2 regions of the Arthrobacter sulfonylureivorans genome follow, and region 2 is predicted to be linked to the other one. Evidence: riboswitches for the same ligand, from Rfam matches in the RefSeq annotation. Region 2 holds a riboswitch; the other holds the start of a gene.
The links. Region 2 has a riboswitch for S-adenosylmethionine ahead of MNQ99_RS18125 (O-acetylhomoserine aminocarboxypropyltransferase/cysteine synthase family protein). Riboswitches for the same ligand answer to the same signal wherever they lie in the genome.

Region 1: linked by a shared signal. The riboswitch ahead of MNQ99_RS13040 (bifunctional o-acetylhomoserine/o-acetylserine sulfhydrylase) and the one ahead of MNQ99_RS18125 (O-acetylhomoserine aminocarboxypropyltransferase/cysteine synthase family protein) in region 2 are both predicted to bind S-adenosylmethionine.

What each region holds. Positions count from the first base shown of each region.
Region 1 covers NZ_CP093326.1:2,813,169-2,822,830, forward strand. The annotation lists gene metX (homoserine O-acetyltransferase MetX) at 1-499, opposite strand, end outside; gene MNQ99_RS13040 (bifunctional o-acetylhomoserine/o-acetylserine sulfhydrylase) at 580-1,905, opposite strand; SAM riboswitch class IV at 1,973-2,087, opposite strand; gene MNQ99_RS13045 (VOC family protein) at 2,289-2,930, shown strand; gene MNQ99_RS13050 (CPBP family intramembrane glutamic endopeptidase) at 3,086-3,865, opposite strand; gene MNQ99_RS13055 (PDR/VanB family oxidoreductase) at 3,976-4,932, opposite strand; gene MNQ99_RS13060 (amino acid ABC transporter ATP-binding protein) at 4,951-5,748, opposite strand; gene MNQ99_RS13065 (amino acid ABC transporter permease) at 5,745-6,683, opposite strand; gene MNQ99_RS13070 (ABC transporter substrate-binding protein) at 6,702-7,649, opposite strand; gene MNQ99_RS13075 (hypothetical protein) at 7,801-8,250, opposite strand; gene MNQ99_RS13080 (aromatic ring-hydroxylating dioxygenase subunit alpha) at 8,259-9,338, opposite strand; gene MNQ99_RS13085 (GntR family transcriptional regulator) at 9,493-9,662, shown strand, end outside.
Region 2 covers NZ_CP093326.1:3,940,655-3,950,316, reverse strand. The annotation lists gene MNQ99_RS18135 (peroxidase family protein) at 1-3,635, opposite strand, end outside; gene MNQ99_RS18130 (CoA-binding protein) at 3,898-4,395, opposite strand; gene MNQ99_RS18125 (O-acetylhomoserine aminocarboxypropyltransferase/cysteine synthase family protein) at 4,392-5,867, opposite strand; SAM riboswitch class I at 5,967-6,059, opposite strand; gene malQ (4-alpha-glucanotransferase) at 6,419-8,614, shown strand; gene MNQ99_RS18115 (ArsR/SmtB family transcription factor) at 8,876-9,662, opposite strand, start outside.

The DNA.
Region 1 (9,662 bases), 1.1 Mb from region 2:
CGGCGGTGCTGGCTGCCCCGCACGCCATCACAGCGCACCGTGCCGTGCGCTCGGGGAACGTTGCTGCCCACTCGAGCGCGCGAGCCCCGCCCATCGACCCGCCGAGCACGGCATGCCAGCGGCGGATGCCCAGCGCATCGGCGAGCCGTGCCTCGGCCCGGACTGAATCCCGGATGGTGACGAACGGAAACCGCGACCCCCACGGCGAGCCGTCCGGTGCCGGGGACGCCGGACCGGTGGAGCCGTAGCAGCCGCCAACCATGTTGGCGGCCACTACGAAATAGCGCTCCGTGTCGATGGTGGCACCGGGACCGACCAGGTCGTCCCACCAGCCGTCTTCGTCGGAGGCGCCGCGGGCCACATGCGTGCTGCCGGTCAGGGCGTGCTCGATCAGGACGGCGTTCGATGCATCCGCGTTCAGGGTGCCCCAGGTTTCGTAGCCCAGGACAACCTCGGGCAGATAGCCGCCGGCTTCCAGCTGCAGCGCACCAACAGGCATCCTGCGCAGGACGCCATCCGTCGCCTGATCCACCAGTTCCTGCGGTTGCACGATCGTCACGCTGCGTTCTACCTGCTTGCCTAGTGGTCCGAGCCCTTGGCGGCCCGGAAACCGGCCTCCAAATCGGCGATGATGTCATTGACGTTCTCGATGCCCACGGAGAGCCGGACCAGTCCGTCGGTCACGCCGGCGGTCAGCCGCTCCTCGGCCGAAAGCTGGGCGTGGGTGGTCGACGCCGGGTGGATCACCAGCGAGCGCACGTCGCCGAGGTTGGCCACATGCGAATGCAGTTCGAGGCCGTCCACAAAACGCTTGCCGGCCTCGATGCCTCCCTTGATCTCGAACGACACGATGGCACCAGTGCCCTTCGGACCGTACTTGCGGCCGCGGTCGTACCACGGGCTCGACGGCAGGCCGAGGTACGCAACGGAAGCAACGTCGTCGTGCGCTTCGAGGAACTCCGCCACCTTCTGCGCGTTGGCCACGTGGCGCTCCACCCGCAGGCTCAGCGTCTCCAGCCCTTGGGCGATCAGGAAGGCGTTGAACGGGGAGATGGCCGACCCCAGGTCGCGCAGCAGCTGCACGCGGGCCTTGAGGATGTAGGCCAGATTGGCGCCGAGCGCACTTCCGACGCCCAGGTCGCGGGCGAAGACCAGCCCGTTGTAGGTCTCGTCCGGCGTGTTAAAGCCCGGGAACTTCTCCGGATCGGCAGCGAAGTCGAAGGTGCCGGCATCCACGATCACGCCGCCGATGGCCGTTCCGTGGCCGCCCAGGTACTTGGTGGCCGAATGGAGCACGATGTCTGCGCCCCACTCGATCGGGCGGATCAGGTACGGGGTGGCCAGCGTGTTGTCCACGATCAGCGGCACGCCGTTCTCATGGGCGATGCTGCTGACGGCTTCAAGGTCCAGCACGTCCTGGCGCGGATTGGAGACCACCTCGCCGAAGAACGCCTTGGTGTTCGGCTGCACCGCGTCGCGCCACTGCTGCAGGTTGTCCGGATCCTCGACGAACGTCACTTCGATGCCGAACTTGGGCAGCGTGGTGCGCAGCAGGTTGTACGTGCCGCCATACAGGCTGGGGCTGGCCACAATATGGTCGCCGGCCTCGGCCAGGTTCAGGATGGAGAACGTGGACGCGGCCTGGCCGGAGGCCAGCAGCAGCGCGCCGACGCCGCCTTCCAGACTGGCGACCCGGGCTTCGACGGCCTCGCTGGTCGGGTTGCCGATCCGCGTGTAAATGGGAGCCAGTTCGGACAGGGCGAAGCGGTCCGCGGCGCTCTGGGCGCTGGGGAACACAAACGAGGTGGTCTGGTAGATCGGCAGTGCACGGGCGCCGGTGGCGGCATCCGGCTCCTGGCCTGCGTGGATCTGACGGGTTTCAAAGGACCAGTCTGCATTGGACATGGTGCAACTCCTTCAAGGGAAGGGGTCATCCGGGATCCGGCCGTGCCGGCATGTCTATCCCGGGTGTGACCCGCGCTTGCGCACCGCCTGGTGGCGGCTGCCTGGTCTTCACCCGGGGCACCCCACCGCGGTTGGAGGGTTGCCGGCCAGCAAACCGGGGTTTCACGCTGGCACTCATGACCTGGGTCCAGTCTCGGCGGAGAGCCCGCGCGGCCGCAACAATATGACACCTTATGACCGCCCGCGGGGCCACACTCCTGCCTCGGCAGGGACGCCGATACGTCCTTGGCTGTCAAGGGTCACCGTGAACAACCACCGCGAAAGCTCAGTGACTTAGGTCACCCTAAGTCGAGAGAGGGTTCACAAAGTGCCAAGATATGCCTATGCGCTTCGACCACGTTTCTTATGCTGTTGAGCCCGACGGTCTGGCTGCCACCTCAGAGCGGATCTCCAAAGCTTTGGGTATCGAGGCAGTCAAGGGCGGGGTGCACCCCCGCTTCGGCACCCGCAATATGATCTTCCCTCTGACCGACCACCATTACCTGGAAGTGGTGGAGGTCCTGGACCACCCCGCGTCCAACAAAGCCCCCTTCGGCCAGGCCGTGCGTGCCCGCTCCGAAGCCGGCGGCGGCTGGATGGGCTGGTGCGTCGAGGTGGACGATCTGACCCCGTTCGAGGAGCGACTGGGCCGTCATGCAGTTCCCGGAAACCGCAAGTTCCCGGACGGGCAGGAATTGAGCTGGCAGCAGATCGGCATCAAGGGCCTGATCGCCGACCCGCAGGTTCCCTACATGCTGCGCTGGGATGACGGCACCGAGGCGCTTCACCCGTCCAACGCCCGCCCGGCAACCGTCAAGCTGATCGGCCTGACCATTGCCGGTTCCTCGGAACGCGTGGCTGACTGGCTGGGCACCCCGGTGGATGACCTTCTCGATGACGTCAAGGTCGCTTGGACCGCACCGAACGGCACACCGGGCGTCATGTCGGTCCGCTTTGAAACCGCGAACGGCATCGTCGAACTCTAAGGTCCCGGTCTCGTCTGGCACGGTACCAAGGCTCGCGTTTTCCGCGGGGGCTCCCGTTCCGGCTTCTTGCTCCCACCCACGGTGGCGCAAGAGGCGGAACGGGAGCCTTTTGCATGTCCGGGGCAGCCCTTTGGCAGCCCGCTCGAAGTGCTGGCTTAGGTACCGATGCCGATGGCCGGGCCTACCAGCGCGTAGCCAACGAAGCCGGCAATATCCAACAGTGCGTGCGCAACCACCAGCGGCATCACCCGCTTGACCTTCGTATAGACATAGCCGAATACCAGGCCCATGAGGAAGTTCCCGATACCCGGCCCAATCCCCTGGTACAGGTGGTAGGTTCCGCGCAGGGCTGCGCTGACGAAGATCGTGGTCCAGATCCCCCACCCGAACTTGGCGAACCGGTTGAACAGGTACCCCACCATGACAACTTCTTCGAGGATGGCGTGGCGCAGCGCTGAGAGCACCAGCACCGGCACGGTCCACCAGTATTCGTCCAAGGCCGCGGGGACGATCGCGGTGGTGATCCCCAGCGCCCGTCCGGCGGCATAGACGGCCAGCGTGCCCGCACCCATCGCCAGCGCCAGCAGGAAGCCCAAACCGAAGTCCACCCGGGGCCGGGAGAAGGTGAACCCGATCGAGCGGAAGGCCGACTGGCCCGCCGAGGTCAGCAGGAACAGCACCAGGGCCACCGGCACCAGCGCGAAGATGATGCCGAGCATCTGGTACACAAAATCGAAGACTTCCCGCTGGTTCAGCACCGGGTTCAGCGTGGTCGTTTGCGAGGCCAGCGGAGCACGCGTCATCTTCTCCAGCAGGTTCACCACCGCGTAGACCGCTGATTGTCCCAGCGAGAGCCCGAGCACAATGAGCACCTCGGCCCGGTAGTACCCCAGCGTCCGCGGTGTGCTCGCGGTCACGACCTTCTGCTTGTCCATAGCCTCCATCTTGTCAAGGGAACCGGGGTCAGCGATATCGGGAAGGGATCCGTGTTCCGCCCTCCCCCGGCTTCGCATCGGCTTCCGTTGCGGCTGGCGGCTTTCCCTCCCTACAAGTCCAGCAGCAGACGCTTGCCCTTGCACCGGGAGATGCAGATCATCATGGTGTCTCCGGCCGCACGTTCGTCGTCGGACAGCAGCGAGTCCCGGTGGTCTATCTCGCCGCCCAATACCGACGTTTCACAGGTACCGCAGATTCCCTCCCGGCAGGAGTTCAACGGGTTGAACCCGACCGCTTCGAGCGCCTGCAGGATGGTTTCATCCGGACCAACTGGGATCTCTGTCCCGTCTGTCAGCTCGACAGTGAAGGCCGAATCTTCACCCTGGGTTCTTTCCTGAACGTCGCCGGAGGCGGCGAAGCGCTCACAGTGGAAACGTGCCGGGTCCTCCCAGCCATCCGCCAATGCCTGAATGACATTGAGCAGCGGCCCTGGGCCGCAGGCGTAGACATGGGATCCGGCGGGCGGGTCCGCCAGCAGTTCGGCCAGCGGATAGAAGCCGCTTTCGTCGTCTGCGTGGATGTGAACATCTCCATCAAGCGCCTGGATCTCCTCGAGGAACGCCATCGAAGTGCGGCTCCGCCCCAAGTAAACCAAGCGCCAGGGCACTCCAAGCGCTGCGGCCTCGCGGATCATCGGCAGCACCGGGGTGATGCCGATGCCGCCGGCGATGAAGACATAGCTGGCCGCAGGTTCCAGAACGAAGTTATTCCGCGGGCCGCGCACCTGGATCTTGGTCCCCGGCCTCAGCAGGTCGTGCACGTACGCCGAGCCGCCGCGGCCCTCCGGCTCGCGCAGGATGCCCAACCGCCAGGCCGAGCGGTCCGCGCGCTCCGAACAGAGCGAGTACTGGCGCAGGAGCCCATTGGGCAGGAGCACGTCGATATGCGAGCCGGCGTCCCACTCCGGCAGCTCCTCCCCCAGCGGGTGCTCGAGCTCCAACGAGACAACGTTGCTGGATTCGCGCTGGATCGAGCGGACCTCGACGTCGAAAAATTCTTCAGTCATGATTCACCCTTTGCCAAGTCAGGCCGCGGCCGGTTCGGAGAGCACGGAGGCAAGGAAGGCCTTGGTGCGTTCGTTCTGCGGGTTGGTGATGACCTCACGGGCCGGTCCCTGCTCCACCACATAGCCGTCCGCCATAAAGACCACCCGGTCCGCGACGTCGCGGGCAAAGTGCATCTCGTGGGTCACCACCACCATTGTCATGCCGGAGTTGGCCAGGTCCTTCATGACCTTCAGGACCTCACCCACCAACTCCGGGTCCAGGGCGGAGGTCGGCTCGTCAAAGAGCATCAGCTGCGGCTCCATGCACAGGGCGCGGGCGATGGCCACCCGCTGTTGCTGGCCGCCGGAGAGCTGGCGCGGATAGGCCTCGGCTTTTTCCGCCAGTCCTACTTTCTCCAGCAGGGCCATGGCCCGGGCCATGGCAGTGGCCTTCTTCTCCTTGCGGACCAGTCTGGGTGCTTCGATCAGGTTTTCCATCACCGTCATGTGCGGGAACAGGTTGAACTGTTGGAAGACCATGCCGACTTCGGTGCGGCCGCGGCAGATGTCGTTGTGGCTCTGTTCATAGAGCTTGCTGCCTTTGAGGTCGTAACCCACGATCTTGCCGTTCACCCACATGCGGCCGCCGTCGACCGTTTCCAAGTGGTTGATGCAGCGCAGGAAGGTGCTCTTGCCGGATCCCGAAGGGCCGATCAGGCAGACGACTTCCCCCGGCTGCACCTGCAGGTCAATGCCCTTCAGCACCTGGTTGGAGCCGAAATTTTTGCAGATGGCGTCGGCTTTAACCATCGGTTCAACGCCGTGCATAACCGTCATTTCTTGCTGCCTTTCAGGGAGAGCGCGTCATGCGTGGCGAAAAACCGCTTCAGCTGCTGCAGCGGTGTCGGCGGTAGGTTCCGCTGGTTGCCGCGGGCGAAGCGCCGCTCCAGGTAGTACTGGCCGATGGTCAGGATCGAAGTGATCAGCAGGTACCAGAGGCTGGCGACGATCAGCAGGGGCACGGTCTCGAACGTCCGCGCGTAGATGATCTGCGCCGAATACAGCAATTCCGGAACCGAGATCACGCTGACCAACGCGGTGGTCTTGAGCATGCCGATGGTCTCGTTGCCGGTGGGTGGGATGATCACGCGCATCGCCTGCGGCAGCACCACCCGCCGCATAGTCTGCATCCGGGTAATGCCCAGGGCCTCGGCTGCCTCGGTTTGCCCGTGGTCAACGGACAGTATTCCGGCCCGGACGATCTCGGACATGTAAGCGCCCTGGTTCAGCCCAAGGCCGAGGATCGCTGCTGTCATCGGGGTGATCAGCTGGTTTGCGTCCAGTTCGACGCCGGCGATACCGAGCGTGATGACCGGATACAGTGCCGCCAGGTTGAACCAGAACAGCAACTGCACCAACACCGGCGTGCCGCGGAAGAAGTTCACGTAGGCGAAGGCGGCACTTCGGACCACTGGATTGACGGAGAGCCGCATGACTGCGAACACGACGCCGAGCACGATGCCGATGGCCATGCTGATCGCGGTCAGGCCAAGCGTGACAAGGATGCCTCGGCCAATGGACACATCGCGCAAGTACAGTCCGACGACGTCCCAGCCGAAGTTGGGGTTTGTCATCACGGACCGCGCCAGCAGTCCGGCGATCACAACGATCACGGCTGCGGCCAGCCACCGGCCGGGATGCTTAGCCTTGACGACGGTGTAGCCATCGTCGGCCGGGGCTGCTTGCTCGCTTCGGGTAGTCACGGCAGTCATGCGGCTGCTTCCTCTCCGCTACTTCGCCTCGAGGGCTTCAGCGGTGATCAGCACGGACTTCGGGAAGTCCCACTTGTCGCCGAGCTCCTCATAGTGGCCACCGGCGATGACGCCCTTCGCTGCTGCCGCGACGGCTTCCTTCATCCCGGTGTCCTTGGCCAGGGCAATCCCGAACGGTACGGCATCGTAGTCCTCGCCCTCGGCCAGTTCGAACTGGCCGTTGGCTTCCTTGCCTTGGTAGGCCAGCGGAACGCTGTCGGCGATCACCCCGTCGACACGGCCGGAAGCCAGCGCCAGGTTGGCGTCGGTCTGACCGGGAAAGTTCTGGATCTTGATTTCTTCTTTGCCTGCCGCGGTGCATTCCTTGGAGAACTCCGGCAGGTACTCCATCGACTGGATCGATCCCTTCTGGCCGGCAATCTTCTTTCCGCACATGCTCAGCGGGTCCATGGAGATGCCCAGCGGATTGCCCGGAACGACGGCGATGCCCGTGCCGGTGTTGAGGTACTCGACGAAGTCGACGATCTTCTCGCGTTCCGGCGTGACCGAGAAGGCCGACATCGCCATGTCGTACTTGCCGGAGGCCAAGCCCGCCAGGATCGTGTCGAACGTTGCCGGTACGTGCTCCACTTTCAGCCCCAGGGCCGCGCCGACGGCGTCGGAGAAGTCCACGTCGAAGCCGATCATGGTCTTGTTGTCGGTGTCGTAGTACTCGAACGGGGCGTAGGTCGGGTCGGAAGCGACTTTCAGCGTGCCGGCGGCCAGGACGTCCTCCGGCAGCAGGTCCCGGGCGGCTTGGTTGAGCTGCACGGTTTCCACCCCGGCGCCCGACGCGACCGGAGCAGCAGTGTCTGCAGGGCCCGATGCCGCGCCGGAGGCGTTGGTGCAGGCGGTCAGGGAAACGGCCAGCAGGACGGATCCGGCCAGGAGATAGGAACGGGTGGCACGTTGACGGGAATGACGCATGGACTTTCCTTTCATAATCCGGACGGCATTGTCCGGTTGTGGATATCCGCACTGATCAGGAGACGACCAGTGCCTCGGAGCAAGAAATTTCAGGTTCGGGGTGCAGCAGTCAGCTGCGTCCGGCGGCGAGTGCCGAAGGCGTGCGCCGCCGTCAGGGGACCCACCGCAGCACCTTGGCTTGCCGCGGGGCGAGGGTGATGACCTGGACGGCGGATTCTCCGGCGGCGAGCGAGAGCCGGATGGCCTCTGCGTCTTCGCCCTCGACGATGAAGACGTCGCCGGCCCGCAACCAGCGTTCCCACGGGCCGTCCGCCGCCGCGACCAGCGCTTCGCCGCCTAGTCCGGTCACGATCAACTGCTCGCCGGGCCCGCGCTGCAGCGTGCCCGTGTAGCCGCCGGTGTAGCGGTGGCTTTCGGAGGCGATGTAGTCTGCATCGGCCTCCAGTTCCACGGTGGGCTCGGGGCCGGTTTCATCCAGCTGCACCGTCCACCGCCACGGGTCGCCGCGCTCGGCCGAGTCCGGACATGCCGCCAGGATCTTGGCGCCCGTTTCGGCGGCGGTTTCGCCGCCCAACGGGTTGGCTCTGATCAGCATCCACATGGCGCGACCTAGGCCGTCCTGGGAGCGACCGGCTCCCGGCGGGCGGCCGGCTGGGCCGCAGCCTTTGCCTGCTGTTCCTGCTTCAGCAGCGCACTCAGGATGCGCCGGGCCCTGGCCACGCCGCCGTCCTGGGCGATCAGCACGTCGAACTCGCCATCGGGGCGGGTCTGCATGCCGATCTCCTGGGCTTCCAGCGCGGTGGCGTCTTCGTCCAGCACGGTGGCCAGGCCGACGCGCAGGTCTTCGGTCGCCTGCTCGTTGTCGACGGCGAAGTTGCGGCTGAAGGCGTAGTAGTACCAGGAGTTGTGCGCGTCGATCGGCGTGATGCCGTTGAGCACCTTGATCAGGAAGCCTTCTTCGCGCGGCTTGCCCTCGCCGGTGATGCCCGAGTGGAGCACATGCAGGTTCGGCACGAAGAACTCCGTGCAGTGGAAGCGGTCGAACAGTCCGCGGGCGTCCATCGTTTCGGCGTAGAGCGGCGGTGCTTCCACCGAGGGCATGAGGCGGTCCACGCTGACCACGTTGCCGTCGACCTCGACGGTGATCCCGTGTTCGTAGATGTAGTCATCGCCCACGGTGGTCTGGTGCAGGAAGGACTCATGGGTCAGGTCCAGCAGGTTGTCGTGGATCAGGTCGGCCCGGCACTTGAAGTGGTACGAATGGGTGACGGTGGCCCACTCCGGGTCCACCATCCAGTGGGTGTCCGGGACGTCGGCCGGATCGGCCAGCTCCGGATCGCCGGTCCAGACCCAGATCCAGCCGTCCTGCTCCACCACCGGGTACTTGCGCACCTTTGCGCGTTCCGGGATCGACGTCTGGGCCGGCACCTTGGTGCACATGCCGTCCGGACCGTAAGTGAAGCCGTGGTAGCCGCACTCCACCGAGTCGCCGACGGTCCGGCCCTCGGAGAGCGGGAAGGCGCGGTGCGCACAGCGGTCCGCCAGGGCAATAGCTTCGTTGTCCTGGGTCCGGAACAGGACGATCGGCTGCTCGCAGATGACGCGGCGCACCGGCTTGCGGGTGACCTCCGTTGACCACGCCGCCACATACCAAGTGTTCAGCACATACATTTTTCGGTTCTCCTCCATCACGTGTGTATACACTGTATTCAGAGCTTCATTGTGACGTCAAGCACTTTCCTCAAAAGGTTCGGTAGGTTACCGTTTCACCCAATTTCCACCTCGATGCGGGCCCTGCTGCCGGCTGACCGCTAGAGTGCACACAACAAAAGGAGACCCACCCATGGCTGCGATACCGAATGACGTGAGACCGTTGTCTGTCCGCGTCCATGAGCAGCTGAGCGCCGACATCATTAGCGGGGTGATCAAGCCAGGCTCAGCTTTGGCCCAGGAGGGGGTCGCTTCGCAGTACGGCGTGTCCCGCACACCGGTCCGCGATGCACTCACCCAGCT
Region 2 (9,662 bases):
TCGGTGATGATGTCGTCGCCGTCGCCGCCCATCAGGGCATCGACGCCGTCGTCGCCTTCGATCCGATCATTGCCGCCCTTGCCCCAGATGGAGTCGTCACCGAGACCACCGCGGATGTTGCTGGGCTGGTCGGTGTCCTGGATGACGATATGTTCGGCTCCGGTGTACCTCCAGCCGCCTCCCTGGCTGCCGGTGAGCCCCGCCGCATTCAGGTCCGCCTGCGGGCTGTCGAGGTTGAACGTGACCTGCGGCGATGCGAAGACATCGTGCGGGACGCGGTCCGCCGTGGTGTTGCGCAGGACAATCTGGGACAGCGAGTTGCCTTCCAGAGAGTGGAAGAGCGTGTTGCCCAAGTTGCGGGTGAGGTAGTAAAAGCGGTCGCCGTTCTGCAGGTCCTCGAGCTGCTGCTCAAAGACATGGTTGAACGTGGAGCCCAGCATGCCGCCGAAGATGTACGGCTTTTCGGCCATGCCTCCCATCCAGAAATCGATCCGGTTTACGCCGGTGTCGGCGGCCGGGGCGTTCATGAACTCTTCGTCCGCAGCCAGCGCCGTGCCGGCGGCTCGCTTGGCATCCAGCGTCTCAGCCTCCGCTAGGGTCGGGTGGATGCCGTAGGCGGCGATGAAGTTGACGATCGACTCGGGATTCTTCATGGCCAGGCGGAAATCCTCCCAGCTGGTGTACGGCTCCAGCTGCGAGTCGCCGGAAAGCTCGAAGAACTTGGCCCGGGCCGCCTGCAGCGGAGGAACGCCCGTGTCGCGGGCCCGCAGCATGTTGATCGTCGCCAGGTCCAACGGCAAGCCGAGGAGTTCGTTGCGAAGCGTATCCGTGACGAATTCGTCGATGCCGTTGGCGGTCTGATTGGCCAGGCCTTTCAGGATGGCGCCGGCCGCCTCGTCATGCGGGATGACGTTCCCGTCTGGGTCCCGCTCAAAGGCCGCCGGGTTCAGGAACGCCTGCAGCAGCGGCATCTCGTGCACCTGGCCGTTGAACTCGCGCGGCACTGTCTGGGTCAGCATCGAGTGGCCGAAGCGGTACACCGCGTGGGCGAACTCGGCCGAAATCGCCGAGTTGATCTGCGGCTGGTACGAGTTCTCGTTCAGGACCACCGGGTCGATGGCTGGCTGGACCCGGCGGGCGAATTCCTCGAACACCAGGTGCTGATACTGCATCTCGGTCAGGAACCGTCCCGCCTGGAACAGGCGCTCGCCATAGTCCCAGAAACCGTCCTCCTGGAAGCGTTCGCGCAGCCCGGCCGGCATCTCGTTCTCAAGAATGTCGCGGACCTGCTCGGTGACGCGATTGTGTTCGGAGTGGAACACGTGGTGCACGGCGGTCAAGCCGATGTTCTCGTTGCCGCGCCCGTCGCCGGTGATGTAGTGGCGGTCCAGCGAGGCGTTGTCGTAGCCGCTGGGGTCATCGGTGGGCGTGGCGCCGTGGGCGATGTCGTCCAAGAAGGAGACCCCGGCCCTGAGCGCGTCGGCAGTGGAGACCGGATCGGCCGGATCACCTTCCACCAAGGCGGTCTCGTTGCCGCCGGACACGGCCAGTTGTGGGAAGCCGTCCGCTCCCGGTATGAAGTGACCGTAAGGGTCGGTGGCCAGCAACGGCACGTCGAGCACGTCCTTGTCTACCAAGTCGATGCCCAGGACGTCACGGGCCTGCTTCTTGACGTCCGCCCAAGTGGCCAGGCCTTCGCCGCCGACACCGTTCAGCAGCCGGCCGGTGGGCACCGGAACGCCGCCCTCGAGCATGTACTCGCGCACGAAAGCCTGGTGAGAGGCATGCGAGGTGTAGGTCTGGTTCTGGTCCACGAACGGGGTGGTGCGGTTCGTATGCTCGCGGCCTTCGCCGTCAGCAATGGTAGCGCGGGAAAGTGTCAGGAAGTTGGTCCTGGATCCTTCCACATACAGCGGGTCGTCTTCATTTAGGGGGACGACAACGGTGCCGTTGCCGCCTTTCTCTACCAGGTCCAAGCCGTGGTCGAAGAATTGGCCGAAAATCACGAACAGCGATGTAGCCGACGCGGACAGCCCTTCATCCGTGGCGACGTCCGGGATGAAGATCTTGGTGCCGCTGAGAAGTGATTGGATTTCAGCCTGGATCCCTTCGCTGACGGTCGTCGGACCGCCGAGCACGGTGACCCGGTCAGGGTTCAAGCGCTTGAGCTCCTCCACGGTGGTAGCCGGCAGTTTGCCCGACTGCGGGACCAACAACAACGGTGCCTTGCGCTGCCCCGCCACCGGGACAGCCCCCAGCGCGTCGGGGAAATTCATGCCGGTGGTGATGAAGACATCCGAGGTGGCCGGTGCATAGCTGGCCGCCGAGATGGCTGCCGACGTCGCGAACCGGTCGGGACCGGCCAGACGAGTGACGGACCCGCCGTTCGTATAGCTGGCGAGCTGCGACTGGACGGCTGCCGTGACGGTTGGCTCGCCGCCGAGGACCACGATATCCGTGGGGGCCAGGCGCTCCAGCTCCGCCTTTACCTCGGCGGGGATGGCGTTGCGTTCCACAAGCAGGACGGGGCTTCCGTCCCGGGCTGCCGGAGCGGCGCCGGAAAGGGAGTCCGGGAAGTTGTCACCGGTGGCGATGTAGACCTTGGCCAGTCCTTCGGCGAAGACATCCGCGCTGATCGCCGCGGAGGTCGCGTACCGGCTGGAACCGGCAATACGGTCAATGGTTGCGCTGGGATGGGCCGCGACCAACTGATTGAAGACCGCACCGCTGACGCTGCCTTCCCCGCCGACGACGACGATGCGGGCCGGATTCAGCCGTGCCAGCTCGTCCGCCGTGGCCTGCGGGAGGCCGGCACGATTCGTCAGCAGCAGCGGTCCCTTGCCGGCGGCGGCCGCCGGACCGGCGGCCAAGGCATCCGGGAAGTTCTCGCCGGTGGCCAGGTAAACCACCGGGACGCCGGCCCCGAAATTGGCAAAACTCAGCTGGGCTGCGGTCGTATACCGATCGGGGCCGGCAACCCGGCCCACCGCGGAGGGATCGACCTTGCCAGAGCCCTCCACCCGCTCGGAGACTGCGACGGCAGCGGGATTGTCCGTGGTCTGATCCACGATCAAGTTGCTGACGGTGCGCGGTTCGGAGTCGTAGACGAAGCCGTCTGTCTGCTCGTAGCTGGTGGTCGCGTCCGGTTCGTCCGGGTTGTAGCCGGGAGCGAACGGCGGAATGGTCTCCGCCTGCCGGTACTGGGGATCGAGCAGACGCGGGAAGGTGGTCAGCGCACTTCCGTGGCGGTCTTGGGCGGGCATCAGGTTGTTCCACCGGCCGTCGACGGTCCGCAGCCCGTACGGCAGCAGCGGCGAGCCCACGCAGGGATCACCGTCGAGGTCGATGTGGGTCTGGCTCGGGATATCAAACTTCGCGGTCGACTTACACAGCGGTGACGAGTTTGGATTGGCCAGCGTGTCTTCGGCGTGCGCCTCCGAAATCTCGATCTGCTTGATGATGAACTCAAGATCGCCCTGCGAAACGTTGAAGTCCTGGCCCGGCGGTGGTGCAGCCGAGGCTGTGCTTAAAGGTAAGAGTATGCCGGACAAGACGACTGCACTCGCCGAGGCTAGTGCGGTGATCTGTTTTCCGGCCGGGCGGCGCCGTTTAGCGTGCCGCGGCGATTTGGCCATGATCATGTCTCCCCAATTTGCCGGTCCGGCTCGCGGCCGGGCCCGTGTTTGATCCTCATAACAGGCGTGAGCGCGGTCCAGCGTCCAGCTCAACCGATCAGTGCGCCATGCCGTGGAGACTTCCATCGTGACCTTTGGAAAAGTTTGGGCACGTTAAATAAGCCCGCCCGGATGAGCGCCTTCCCAAGGGAAGGACTGTCATCCGGGCGGGCTTCCTGCTGTGTCGGGGCGCGTTTGTGGGACGCCGCCAACCGGGGTACTTCTAAGCGGTCAGCTGGCGCTTGGAGGAGATCACGCCGGTGTCGAAGCCGGCCAAGTGCAGGCCGCCGTGGAAGCGGGCGTGCTCGATCTTGACGCAGCGGTCCATTACCACGTTTAGGCCGGCGGCCTCGGCCTTGGCCGCGACCTCCTCGTGCCAGGAGCCCAGCTGCAGCCAGATGGTCTTGGCGCCGACGGCCAGCGTCTCCTCCAGCACGGTGGGCAGGTCGTCGTGCTTGCGGAACACGTCCACCAGGTCCGGGACCTCGGGCAGGTCCGCCAGCGACTTGTAGACCGGCTGGCCCAAGATCTCTTTGGCCACTGGATTCACAAAGTAGACCTTGTACGGCGAGCTGGACAGCAGATATGTGGCCACGAAGTAGCTGGCGCGGCTGGGCTTGTCCGAGGCACCGACGATGGCGATGGACTTGGTGTTGCGCAGAATGTTCAACCGTTCCGGGGCGGAGGGTCCCACCCACGCGCGTTCTGCTGTGGCGGTCACTTGGCGGCTCCTTCTTCGGCTTCGATCAGTTCTTCCACTGACTCGACAACACGGGTTCCCGGCTCCGTCCGCGCGGCGCGCGCGGCCGGGATGGTGCACGCCTCGCCCGCGTAGGTGGGCGAGGCGAACTCGGAGGTGTCGAAAGTGTCGTCCTCATGGTCACGGCTCGGGCCGTGCTCGGCGCCGGCCTGCTGCGAGAGCGCGAGGGCCTGGTCCAGGTCCCAGAGGATATCGTCCACGTCTTCCAGCCCCACGGAGATGCGGATCAGGTCTTCGGGCACGCCGGCGGCCACCAACTGGTCGGCGGTGAGCTGCTGGTGCGTGGTCGATCCCGGGTGCAGTACCAGGGTACGGGCGTCGCCAATGTTGGCCAGGTGGCTGGCTAGCTGCAGCGATTCGATGAACTTCTGGCCCGCCACCCGGCCGCCCTTGACGCCGAAACTGAACACCGAGCCCACGCCCTTGGGCAGGTAATGCCGGCCACGCTCGTAGTGCGGGTGCGCCGGCAGGCCGGCGTAGCTGACCCACGAGACGCGCTCGTCGGCCTCCAGCCACTCGGCCACCTTGCGGGCGTTGGCCAGGTGCTCGTCCATCCGCTGCGCCAGCGTTTCCACGCCCTGCAGCAGCTGGAACGCGGACTGCGCGGACAGCGACGGCCCGATGTCGCGCAGTTGCTCGGAGCGCAGCTTGGTGAGGAAGCCGTACTCGCCGAAGTTGCCCCACCAGGACACATTGCCGTAGCTGGCCACCGGCTCGGTCATCTGCGGGAACTTGCCATTGCCCCAGTTGAAACGCCCGGATTCGACGACGACGCCGCCCAGCGTGGTGCCGTGCCCGCCCAGGAACTTGGTGGCGGAGTGGATCACAATGTCCGCGCCGTGCTCGATCGGCCGGATCAGGTAGGGAGTGCTCAAGGTGGCGTCCACCACCAGAGGGAGGCCGGCGTCGTGCGCCACCGCGGCAAGGCCTGCCAGATCGGCGATGTCGCCGGACGGATTGGCCACGATCTCGGTGTAGACCGCCTTGGTGTTCTCGCGGATGGCCGCGGCGAAGTCGGCCGGGTCGGTGGAGTCAACGAACGTGGTCTCCACGCCGAACCGGCGCAGCGTCACGTCCAGCTGGGTGATGGTGCCGCCGTAGAGCTTGGACGAGGCCACAATGTGGTCGCCCGCGCCGGCCAACGCCGCGAAGGTGATGAACTCGGCGGCCATGCCCGACGACGTGGCCACCGCGCCGATGCCGCCCTCAAGCGAGGCAATGCGCTCCTCGAACGCGGCCACCGTGGGGTTGCCGATGCGGGAGTAGATGTTGCCGTACTTCTGCAGCGCGAAAAGGTTCGCGGCGTCGTCGGTGTCCTTGAACACGAACGACGTGCTCTGGTAGATCGGCACGGCCCGCGCGCCGTGCTCGGCGTCGGGCGTGCCGCCGGCGTGCAGGGCACGGGTGCGGAAACCGAATGTGCGTTCAGCCATCAGGCAGCTCCTTAAAAACTTAGGTTCCCGAGGCAATGACGGTCCTGGCGGCGCGCCCGGATGCGGGGGCGCCATCCGGATCAAAGATTGCTTGCGCTCTCTCCATCGCTTCTGGCGGTAGCACCTTTCCGGTTGGCCGGATGGTTGCTGCGGTGTCAAAGAGCCAGATCTCTCAACCGCTCGGGATGGTCCCGTCCATTCTCGCAACTTCCGCCGTAGCCGCCAAAATTGTTGAGCCGCGTTGCGTCTTGCCTTGAATTCCCAGTACGACGGCGGTGCTTGCCGCAGGTGGGCCCGGAACCCACACCTGCTGCCTGGTTCGCAGAAACCCACCGGTCCGGGTGGGTTAGCAGACTCCCCGGCACAGGTCCGGGTGGGTTCGCAGACTTCCCGGCACAGGTCCGGGTGGGTTCGCAGACTTCCCGGCACAGGTCCGGGTGGGTTCGCAGACTTCCCGGCACAGGTCCGGGTGGGTTCGCAGACTTCCCGGCACGGGCCAGGGTGGTGCGCAGACTCCCGACAGGCCCGGGCGGTTCCCGTAGATTGGGTGCATGGCTGAGCTCACGGCGCTGCAGCGCCTCGCACGGGAACACGGCGTCGGCACTACTTTCCGCGGTTGGGACGGCATTGAGCAAGCGGTCGGCCCGGCAACGCTGGTTGCTGTCCTCACCGCGCTGGGTGTCCCCTGCGAGACCGACGACGATGTCACCGTCTCCCTCCGGGCCGCGGAACTCGCGCCGTTGCAGCGCACGCTGCCGCCCGCCGTCGTCGTCCGCCAAGGAGACGCCGCTGAGGTGCCGGTAAATGTGAGCCCGGGCGCCCGCCCCCGGGTGCAGATCGTATTGGAGGACGGGTCGCGCCGCGACGTCGAGGTGGTGGTCGGCGGGCCGCATGAGGCAGTGGGCGTTCCGCGTGATCGCCTGGCCGCGGTGGTGCCGGCCGACCTCCCGCTGGGCTGGCACACACTCGAGGTGACCGAGGCCGGAGCCGACCAGGCTCCAACCGGCCAGGCCGGAGCCGGCCAGACCGCAACCGACCGGCCCCGAACCGGGCGTCTCACCAGCCATTCCCCGGCGACGCCCGGCAGCCATCCCCCGGCGACGCCCGGCAGCCAGGCGCAGTGCGCGCTGGTGGTCACCCCGCAACGGCTCACCACCGCCGATCGGCTTGACCGAAGCTGGGGCCTGATGGCGCAGCTGTACTCGGTGCGCTCGCGGTCGTCCTGGGGCATCGGCGATCTTGACGACCTGGCCGTGCTGGCCGAAACGGCTGCCGCCAAGGGCGCCGGGTTCGTCCTGATCAACCCGCTGCACGCGGCACAGCCCAAGCCGCCGGTGGAGCCCTCGCCCTACCTGCCCGCAACGCGCCGCTTCGTCAACCCGATCTACCTGCGGGTCGAGGACGTGCCTGAAGCCCGTGACATCCCGCTGCGGAACGATTTCCACAACGCGAACCTCGACGCCGGCATCCTGGACCGTGATCCCGTTTTCGCGGCCAAACTACAGGCGCTGGAGGCGGTCTTCGCGGTACCTCGGTCCGCGGAACGGCAGCAGCAGTTCGACGCCTTCCGTGCTCAAGAAGGCGAGGGGCTGGAGCGTTTTGCCCTGTGGTGTGCGCTCGCCGAAACCCTTCCGCCCGGCGCTCCCGAGTGGTCGGATCCGGAGTTCATCGAATCGCAGCGCAGTGCGCTCAAGGACCGGGTCGAGTTTCACGAGTGGCTGCAGTGGCTGTGCGACGAGCAGCTTGAGGCCGCGCAGCGCCGCGCCCTCGATGCGGGAATGAACCTCGGGATAGTGCATGACCTCGCGGTCGGCGTCCATCCTGCCGGCGCCGATGCCTGGAGTTTGCAGGAGGTGCTGGCCGCCGACATCTCGGTGGGCGCGCCGCCGGACATGTTCAACCAGCAGGGCCAGAACTGGTCCCAGCCCCCGTGGCATCCCGAACGCCTCGCCGAGTCCGGCTATGCCGCCTACCGGGACATGCTGCGGACCATCTTGCGCCACGCCGGCGGCATCCGGGTGGACCACATCCTCGGGCTGTTCCGGCTCTGGTGGATCCCCGTCGGTGGCCCGCCCGGCGAAGGCGCCTACGTGTACTACGACCACGAGGCCCTGATCGGCATCCTCGCCCTAGAAGCCGAACGGGCCGGCGTCGTGGTGATCGGCGAGGACCTCGGGGTCTTCGAGCCCGGTGTGCAGGACTATCTGGCCGAGCGCGGCATCCTGGGCACCTCCATCCTGTGGTTCGAGTACGACGGCGCCACGCCCCGGCCGCCGGAGAGCTACCGCCGCTCCTGCCTCACCAGCGTCACCACCCACGACCTTCCGCCCACCGCCGGGTACCTTGCCGGCGAGCATGTGGACCTGCGCGACTCGCTGGGCCTGCTGAACCGGCCGGTGGAGGAGGAGCGCACCCTGGATCAGGCAGCCCAGGAGTCGGTGCTTTCCCTGGTGCGTTCGCGGGTTCCGGCTGCTTCACAGCACGACGGCGGCGCCGGCACCTCCGGCGAGCAGCGGACCGTGGAGGCGTTGCACGCGTTCATCGCCCAGACCCCGTCGGTGCTGCTGGGCGTTGCCCTGACGGACGCCGTGGGGGAGCGGCGGACGCAGAACCAGCCGGGCACCGCGGACGAATACCCCAACTGGCGGATCCCGCTGGCCGGCCCGGACGGGGAAGCCTTCCTGCTTGAGGACCTGGCCGCCAACGAGCGGTTCGACTCGCTGGTGCGTGCGTTGCGGGAGCGGTAGACGGTCCCAGACGGGCAGCGCGGCAGTGGGTGCCGGACGCGTCTCCTACCGCGCGTTGTCCCCTTGAACCCCGCGCGTCGTCACAACCGGGCCAGCAGTGCCTCACCGGTTTCGGCACGCCGGAGCGACGCTGCTGAACGTGACCGGTTGTCCATGTTCAGCGGGAACTGTCCATGTCTTGGAACGGCGTCTGGCGCTGACTAGGACAAACGCAAAAGCTTCCCGCAAAACATGGACAGGCCGGGATCGTGGCCGGCGTCGTCACAGCCGGGCCAGCAGCGCCTCCCCGGTTTCGGCCCGCCGGTAGAACACCTCGCGGCCGGAACGCATGGTGGCCGCCAAACCGCTTTCGGACATCACCTTCAGATGCTCGTTGACCGTCCCGGCGGCGAGGTCCAAGCAGCGGGCGAGCTGCGTCGTCGTCATTGGCACGTCGAGTTGCGCCAGGATCTGCGCCCGGGTCTTGCCGAGCAGTCGGGCCACCGGGCTGTGCGTCGCCTCGCGGCTGGCTTCCCAGAGCCGGCCGACTCCGCGCGGTGCGTAGGTGAGCGTGGGCACGAACGGCCGGACGTTGAGCACCAACGTGTTGGGCCAAACGAATGCGTTCGGCACCAGCAGCAGCCCGCCGCCGGGCTCGGGAACGTCGTCGGCCTCGCAGCCGCGCATGATTTCCAGGCCGGTGGGCGTGGGGCGCACGCTGGGGTGCAGGCTCTTGAAGACCTCGAGGATGCCATCGCGCGACAGTTGGGCCAGGCGGCTGTCGATATCCGCCAGCAGAAGGGAGCGCAGGCGCGGCCACACGGGTTCGATGGCGGTGCTCCAGTACCACTCGAGGGCGGCGGTAATGCGCGGGATGCCGGCGTCGAAGTCCTCCGCGAGCCGCTGCAGTTCCTCGCGGGCGTAGTCGGCCGGACTCTGGCTGAGCAGGTGGGTGACGTCGCGCTGCCACACCCCGGGCGGCACACCGGCGACGGCGGCAAGGCCCTCGGCGAACGTGCCTTGGTACTTCGGCGTTGGGGTGATGGAGTCAGCCAGGAAGCCTTTCGGC